DNA from 2 places in the Chryseobacterium sp. 3008163 genome. Region 1 is predicted to be linked to the other one. Evidence: riboswitches for the same ligand, from Rfam matches in the RefSeq annotation. Region 1 holds a riboswitch; the other holds the start of a gene.
The links. A riboswitch is a leader RNA that binds a small molecule or an ion and turns the genes downstream of it on or off. The one in region 1 is predicted to bind S-adenosylmethionine.

Region 1 (4,438 bases):
GTCAAAAGAAGAAGTTGGTTTTTAGCAAAATCTCCATCAATGATTGCATAAGGTACACAGTGGAATGCTAAATCCCAAGTCGCATACCAAGGATATTCCCATTTATCGGGCATTGAGATGATGTCTTTATTGTGAAGATGTTCCCACTCGGTATTTCTCACATAATGATTAAAATCTCTCGGAGCTTCGTGATTTGGGTCACCCTTCAGCCACTTTCCTACATTGTAATGGTAAAATTGTTTATTCCAAAGAAGTCCTGCAAAGGCTTGTCGCTGCACATTTCTTTCGTCTTCGTTCGGAACATCCTGCTGAATTTCTTCGTAAAATTCATTTGCTTCCGAAAGTCTTGCATTAAAAATACTTTCAAAATCATAAAATGGATTATCTAAATCATTTGAAGACAACCGGAATTCAAAAACTTCATACTCTCCAGCTTTTATGTTTTCTTCTATAATAAATGATGCTTTGGAGCCCTTCTTTTCAGGATTAATTGTGTTTTTTTGATGAATTACAAAATCGTTGATTCCGTCTTTATAATAGGCATTCTCAACTTCCGGACTTCCGTAAAGTTTTGAATTATTAGTTTCATTATCACAAAATACCCGCTGGGCATTTCTGTTTTTAGAATAAAACTTTTTTAAAGTAATGCTGTCGTGATTGATGTTGATGCATCCTTCATGAGAATCTTCCAGCTGTCCTTGATATTCATTATAACCCCATTTCCAGTTGTTTCTGTACCACGCAGTCGGTAAAACGACAATCGGTGCATCTTGATTACTTCGATTACAAACCGTAACTCGTACCAGAATGTCATCAATATTCCCTTTGCAATATTCAATAAAAATATCAAAGTATTCATCCTTATCGAAGATTCCGGTGTCTATGATTTCATACTCGGGTTCATTCTTGCTTCGTCTTCCGTTTTCAGCGACTAAATCTTCGTAAGGAAATTTATTGATGGGATATTTGTACACCATTTTCATATAGCTATGAGTGGGTGTGTTATCTAAATAGTAGAAAATTTCTTTGATGTCTTCACCATGATTTCCCTGAGGATTGCTCAGTCCGAAAAATCGTTCTTTTATTCTTTCGTCATTCTTATTCCAAAATGAGAGCGCAAAACAAAAAAGCTGTTTGGTATCTGAGATTCCGGCAATACCCTCTTCGCCCCAGCGATAAGCATAACTTTCGGCATTGTTGTGATTGGCAAAGCGCCACGCATCACCGTTTGGGCTGTAGTCTTCGCGTACATTTCCCCACTGTCTGTTGCTTACGTAAGGTCCCCAATTCAACCAGTTTTTATCCTTTAGTCTTTGCTTCTCAACACTCATATAACATCATTTTTCATTGCTAAGGTAGATTTTTTGACAAAAAAAACCAATTTTTTTAAGCTTAATAATTCTTAACATCCTTCTGAAATGCTTTTAATGAAGGGATTTTTAACGATAAATAAAATTTATTTATTTTTTTAAGAGAAATGTATTATCTTTGCACCATTCGTTCATTTACATATTGAAAATGTTATCAAGAAAGGTTGAGGGATAGACCCTGTGAAACCTTAGCAACCCTTTGCGCAAGCGAAGAAGGTGCTACGTTCTACCAAATAAAATTTTATTTTGGACAGATAACTTACTGAAGTTCTTTTCAGCCATTTCTCATGGCATTTTCAAATTTATTTTAAATAATATAAAATTGAAAACAGAACTGCAACATATTAATTTTTTGTATCAAACCAATTCCCAAAAGGAATATCATATCTCATTAAGCTATCAGCTTTTTGGGAAAGACTTGTTTTCTGCACCCATTATTTTGATCAATCATGCTTTAACCGGAAACTCAAATGTATCCGGAGAAAAAGGTTGGTGGAAGCAGTTGATTGGTGAAAATCAGGTTATTGATACAAATAAATATACAGTTCTCTGTTTCAATATCCCCGGAAACGGATATGATGATTTTTTTATTGATGAATATTCAGATTTCACCCCTTCAGACATTGCTAATATATTTCTGCAAGGTCTTGAGACTTTAAATATTAAAAACGTATACGCCATTATCGGAGGTTCGCTCGGAGGTGGAATCGGTTGGGAAATGCTTGCTAAAAAGCCAAATCTGGCAGAAATTTTTATTCCTATTGCCTGCGATTCTAAAACTCATGATTGGTTGCACGCTCAATGTCTGGTTCAGCAATTTTTATTAAACGGAAATGATGAGCCACTTCAGAAAGCCAGAATTCATGCGATGTTGTGTTACAGAACACCTCAATCTTTAAATGAAAGATTTCAAAATAAATTTAATCAGGAAAAACGAAAGTTAGAATCTGAAGACTGGTTGAATTATCACGGTAAATCTCTTGCCGAAAGATTTAGTTTAAAATCTTATCAATTGATGAATCATTTACTCATGAACATTAATGCAAACGATAAAGATTTAGGTAAAATCAAAGCACGAATGCACATGATCTCTGTAGATACCGACTTATTTTTCCCGGCTTCTGAAATCCGAATGTGTTTTAAAAAGCTGAAAACTGAAAAAGAGGATGTCTTCTATCACGAGATCAAATCAATTCATGGGCACGACGCCTTTTTAATGGAATACGAACAATTAAATTATATCATAAAAAATATTTTGTAGAAATGGAACTCTGTGGAATTCCATCACGCAAAAACAAATAAATAAGTAGAGATGAATAAGACTAATGCAAACGAAATAAAATTTTTAAAAAACAGATCAATCATCAAATTTGAAGGAGCAGACTTCTTAGGAGAAATCGGGATTGACGGTAGGGTTTTTAAAGCGCTTACTTTGGCGCGAATCAGTGTAGGAGTAATTTCTCAGCAAGCCGTTGAGAACGGACTTTCGATTCTTGTACACGAAGACGATTCTGAGAAAGCGGTTAATTGTCTGATTGACGAATTTGCTGCTGAAAGAAAATCGGGAAAGGTTTCACAAATTTATAGCATTAACAATGTTTCTGTCATTGGTTTTGTGGCAGATGATCTGAATAAAATACTTTCTGAGCTGGCGAGGAACAATGTTTTCCCGTTGCTTTTAAACCAAAATTCAAGCGAGAAGCGCATCAATATTGTTGTAACTTCTTCACAGGATGAGAAAAGTAAAAATATCATTGAATCGGAAATTTTCAAAAAACCAAAAACGGTTCACTTAGCAATCATTGGTCATGGAAATGTTGGAAAGACTTTAATTGAGCAGGTTTTACATTCTTCAGAAGAAATTAAAAGAAGAAAAAATATACACTTGAAAGTTGTGGCAGTTGCTAACTCCAGAAAAATTGCTTTTAATAAAAAAGGGTTTGATAATACATGGAGCGATGAGGTTTTTGCAGCCGAAAAAACTTCAAATGTTGACGAGTTAATTAATTTCTCAAAAGAAAACCAACTTGAAAATCTTATCGTTGTTGATAATACGGCGAGTGTTGATTTTGTGAAAAACTATCAGGCTTTGGCAGAAAATGGTTTTGATTTGGTTTCGTCAAATAAAATTTTCAACACACTTCCGATTGAAGAATATCGTAAACTAAGATATACGTTGAATAAAAACAATAAAAAATATCTTTACGAAACCAATGTAGGTGCAGGTTTACCTTTGATTGATACAATTAAACTTCTACACCTATCCGGTGAAAATATCACAAGGATTAAAGGCGTTTTCTCGGGAACATTGAGTTACGTGTTCAATAATTTTTCTTTAAGAAACGACAAGTTTTCAACAATCGTAAATGAAGCTTTAGAAAAAGGTTTCACTGAACCAGATCCAAGAGAAGATTTATCAGGAAATGATGTTGCAAGAAAACTATTGATTTTGGCGAGAGAATTAGATTTAATTAATGAATTTACGGACATCAATATTCAGAATTTGGTACCTGAAGCTTTGCTTTCGGTTTCAAAACAGGAATTTCTATCAAGATTAGAAGAGTTGGATGATGAGTACGATCAAATCAAGAACAGTCAGGAGTCGAATCATGTTCTAAGATACGTTGGTGATTTGCATGGAGATTTACAGAAAGAAAAAGGTGAACTAGATGTAAAACTAATTTCTGTGCCGGCAACTTCCGCTTTAGGACAGTTAAAAGGTTCAGATTCAATTTTTGAAATTTACACCGAAAGTTATGGTGAAAATCCGATCGTCATCATGGGAGCCGGGGCGGGAGCAAAAGTTACTGCGAGAGGAGTTTTTGGTGATATTTTACGACTGAGCGAAGCAAAATAAGACCCGAGAGACAAGATTTAAGAACCAAGATATAAAAAAATGAGCCAAGATAAACGAACAACTGAAAACCATCAACCATCAAACAATTTTGAAACTTTAGCCATAAGAACTCAAACCGAGAGATCTCAGTTTGATGAGCATTCTACACCTTTGTATCTTACTTCAAGCTTTGTTTTTGAAGATGCAGAAGATATGAGAGCGAGTTTTGCCG
Region 2 (4,438 bases), 140 kb from region 1:
GCTCGCCGAAGGACAGATACATTGTTCAGGATGATGTTACGAAAGATACTATTTTCTGGGACGGTAAAGTAAACCTTCCTACAACACCCGAAATTTTCGAATCTTGTAAAGATTTAGTTTTAAATCAACTTTCTGGTGCCAAAAAAATCTATGTTGTCGATACATTTTGCGGGACTAATGAAGATACAAGACTAAAAGTAAGATTTATCGTTGAAGTTGCGTGGCAGGCGCATTTCGTTACAAATATGTTCATCCGTCCATCTCATTACGATTTAGAAAACTACGGAGAACCAGATTTCACAGTAATTAATGGTTCAAAAACTACCAACCCAAATTGGGAAGAGCAGGAATTGAATTCTGAAAATTTTGTGATGTTCAACCTTACAGAAAAGCTTCAGATTATTGGTGGAACTTGGTACGGCGGAGAAATGAAAAAAGGAATGTTTGCGATGATGAATTATTACCTTCCGTTAAAAGGTATGGCATCGATGCACTGTTCTGCTAACGTTGGTGAAGAAGGAGATGTAGCGTTATTCTTCGGACTTTCGGGAACAGGAAAAACAACTTTGTCTGCAGATCCTAAAAGATATTTAATTGGTGACGATGAGCACGGTTGGGATAACAACGGAGTTTTCAACTATGAAGGTGGATGTTATGCTAAAGTAATCGATTTGTCAGCAGAAAAAGAACCGGATATTTTCAGAGCGATTAAAAGAGACGCGCTTCTAGAAAATGTTGTGGTTAATGATGGAGTTGCTGATTACAAAGACGGTTCAATCACAGAAAATACGAGAGTTTCTTATCCGATTTATCATATTAATAAAATCGTTTTACCTTCTAAAGCAGGTCACGCAAGCAAGATTGTTTATCTTTCGGCTGATGCTTTCGGAGTTTTGCCTCCGGTTTCTATTTTAGATGAAAACCAGGCTCAATATCATTTCCTTTGCGGTTATACTTCAAAATTAGCTGGAACAGAGAGAGGAATTACAGAACCGGAACCATCTTTCTCTCCGGCATTTGGTGAAGCATTCTTAACATTGCACCCAACTATGTATTCTAAAACATTGATTGGTAAAATGAAAGAGCACGGAGCAAAAGCTTATTTAGTGAACACAGGTTGGAACGGAACAGGAAAAAGAATTTCTCTAAAAGATACAAGAGCAATTATTGATGCAATTATCGACGGATCAATTGAAAATGCTGAGAAAACTACAATCCCTGTAATGAATTTAGAAATTCCAACTTCATTGCCGAATGTTTCTGAAGGTATTTTAGATCCGAGAGATACATACAATGATGTTGCAGAATGGGAAGAAAAAGCAAAAGATCTTGCTGCAAAATATATTAAGAACTTCGAGCAGTACTGCGGTAATGACGAAGCCAAAAAGCTGATTGCCTCTGGTCCTCAATTGCAGGAACAGACCATTTAGAAATAGTGAGAAGCCTCATCGATTGATGAGGCTTTTTTATTTTAAAGAAAAATCGGTATAATCAGTTTGATCTGCGAGAGCAAAATTCACACATTTATCTGTGAAAATCTGTGCAATCCGTGAGGAACTATTTTAAACTCAAAATCGCCAGTCGATATCCCTCCATCCCAAAACCAGACAAAACTGCATCCGTACAAGCTGCCGTTACAGATTTCTGCCTAAATTCTTCTCTTTTGTAAATATTACTGATGTGAACTTCCACTTTCAGTTTCTGAATATTTTTTAAACAATCCGCAATTGCATAAGAATAATGTGTGAAAGCTCCCGGATTAATCACAACCGCATCAAAATCACCTTTCTGAAGTCTGTTAATTAGTTCGCCTTCAATGTTTGACTGATAATAATGCAGTTCGTGAGAAGTGAACTCAGACTTTAGTTTTTCTAAATAATCTTCCATGGAAATGCTTCCATAGATTTCAGGTTCTCTTGTGCCTAGAAGATTCAGATTCGGGCCGTTGATGATTAAAACTTTCATAGGATAAATTTAAAAAGTTTTTTCAATAAGTAGAAAGCTTTTCCATTTTAAATCATTTTTTTCGAATTACATTATTTTTAATGATATTTATCATATTCTATAATTTAATATTTTTTGTAACGCTCTATTTTAGTGTTTTTTAAGAATATATTAAGTTAATTTTCATTAAATAATAATTTGAAACTTAAAAGTCTACTTGTTTTGTAGACTAATTGTTTTTAGATTTGCACTCATATTTCGATCGGCTTATAAAGAAAGATGGAGGGAACTGACCCTGTGAAGTCTTAACAACCTGCTCTGCGCAAGGTGTTAAATTCAGCCTTTAAAGGAAAAATAAGCAATTGGTTAATCGTATTTATCGATGCCTTTTGCCGTCTTTTCTGCAAAGGGTTATTTTTTAATAATTGATAAATAAAATGGATTATGATTAACAAAAATTTAATTAATTCTAAAATTTGGATTCCTCCCGTTGCTGTATTTTTCTTAGGAATTATCAATCTACATGGGCAGGAAACAAAAAAAGATTCACTACGCGAACAGGAAATAGATGAAGTCGTAGTGGTCGCTTACGGTAAAGCGAAAAAAACAAGTTACACAGGTTCTGTGGCAACAATTTCCAGCGAAAAAATAAATAACAGACCGGTAACCAATATTACCAAAGCTTTGGAAGGCCAGGTTCCTGGACTTCAGGCGGTGAGTTCTTCGGGACAACCAGGAGCCACAGCTTCTATCCGTATTCGTGGGATTGGCTCGGTAAGTGCTTCCAGCAATCCTTTGTTTGTGGTTGACGGAATTCCTTTTGACGGAAACATCAACTCTATAAGTCCGAATGATATTGAATCCATCAGTGTTTTGAAAGATGCTACAGCAAGTTCACTATACGGATCAAGAGCGGCCAACGGAGTGATTATTGTCACCACAAAATCCGGTAAAAAAGGTGAGGCAAAGGTCAACTTTAATATCAGTCAGGGATTTTCTAGTAGAGCGGTTAAAGATTATGAGCAGGTGAATACCGATCAGTATTTTCAGCTGTATTGGGAAGCTTTGAGAAATGGGTATAAATCGAGTCAGGTCTCTTCACAGCAGGCGGCACAGATGGCAAGTGATAATTTAGTACCAGCTTTAGGGATCAATCCTTATGGTTCAAATTTTGCAAAACCGGTCGGAACAGACGGGAAGCTTTTGTCTGGTGCAAATGCTTTATGGAATGACGACTGGAGAGATATTCTTCAAAGAGTAGCCGCAAGAAGTCAGGTTGATCTGGATTTCAGTGGTGGCAGTGAAAAAAGCAATTATTATTTCTCTTTAGGTTATCTCGATGATAAAGGAATTGCCATTGGTTCAGGTTTTACGAAATACAGCACAAGACTGAAAATTAATTCTGAAGTCAAAAAATGGTTGAACGTAGGAGCTAATTTAAGTTATACCAACAGTCTTCAGGAAGCGCCGCCTTCATCAGATTCTAGGACGGATAATATCATTAATGCGGCAAGAGTCATCCCTTCGTTTTATCCTTATTACGAAAGAAATGTAGATGGAAGCCACAGATTAGATGCCAATGGAAATTACATTTATGACTTTGGAAAATACCGTCCAACAAGTGCTTTACAGAATCAAAATGCAGCAGCGACGTTGCCTTTAGATAAAAATGAAAACAGAGAAGATAACTTTTCAGGAAAAGGGTTTTTAGACTTTACTTTTTTACCAGAATTGAAATTTAAATCTAGTTTTTCTGTTGATTTGGTGAATTACAACGGTCACTTTTATTCAAATCCTTTGATTGGGCAGGGAAGTGAGATCGGTGGTTCAGTAACAAAAACAAACTCAAGAACGCTGTCTTATACGACCAGTAATATTCTGACTTTTGATAAAAAATTCAACCAGCATCACTTTAATATTTTGGCGGGTCAGGAATTTTATCATTACGAATTTCAAACCATCTCTGGAAACAGAAGCCAATTTTCACTTCCCTATTATTACGAGCCGGATGCGGCAGCTTTGTTGGGTGGATTCAGTGGAAACAGCGATAAATTAGGCTTGTTAAGTTTCTTGGGAAAAGTGGAATATGATTTTAAAAATAAATATTTCGTTTCCGGATCGGTAAGGGCAGATGGTTCTTCAAGATTTTCTCCTGAAAACAGATGGGGGACGTTCTGGTCAGTCGGTGGTTCTTGGAGGGCTTCGAATGAAGATTTCATTAAAGATTTAAATATATTCGATCAGCTGACTCTTCGTGCAAGTTATGGAGGACAGGGAAATGACAAATTGAGCACGTATTATGCGTATCAAAGTCTGTATACCTTTTATAACAACTTAGGTGAAGGCGGTACGGTGGCAAGCAGGCTTCCTACTCCGGATTTGAAATGGGAAACCAACCTCAATCTGAATGTAGGTTTGGAATTTGCCATTCTGAAAAACAGAATCAAAGGAAATGTAGAATATTTCCAACGTCAGAGTCAAGATCTTTTGTTTG

Region 2: another riboswitch for S-adenosylmethionine. It lies ahead of EAG08_RS09160 (SusC/RagA family TonB-linked outer membrane protein); the one in region 1 lies ahead of EAG08_RS23130 (alpha/beta fold hydrolase).

What each region holds. Positions count from the first base shown of each region.
Region 1 is NZ_CP033070.1:1,877,613-1,882,050, reverse strand. Features, by position in the region: gene EAG08_RS08465 (MGH1-like glycoside hydrolase domain-containing protein) at 1-1,331, opposite strand, end outside; SAM riboswitch class I at 1,519-1,631, shown strand; gene EAG08_RS23130 (alpha/beta fold hydrolase) at 1,693-2,631, shown strand; gene EAG08_RS23125 (ACT domain-containing protein) at 2,683-4,227, shown strand; gene EAG08_RS08455 (O-succinylhomoserine sulfhydrylase) at 4,267-4,438, shown strand, end outside.
Region 2 is NZ_CP033070.1:2,018,654-2,023,091, reverse strand. Features, by position in the region: gene pckA (phosphoenolpyruvate carboxykinase (ATP)) at 1-1,430, shown strand, start outside; gene EAG08_RS09165 (type II 3-dehydroquinate dehydratase) at 1,558-1,965, opposite strand; SAM riboswitch class I at 2,209-2,305, shown strand; gene EAG08_RS09160 (SusC/RagA family TonB-linked outer membrane protein) at 2,389-4,438, shown strand, end outside.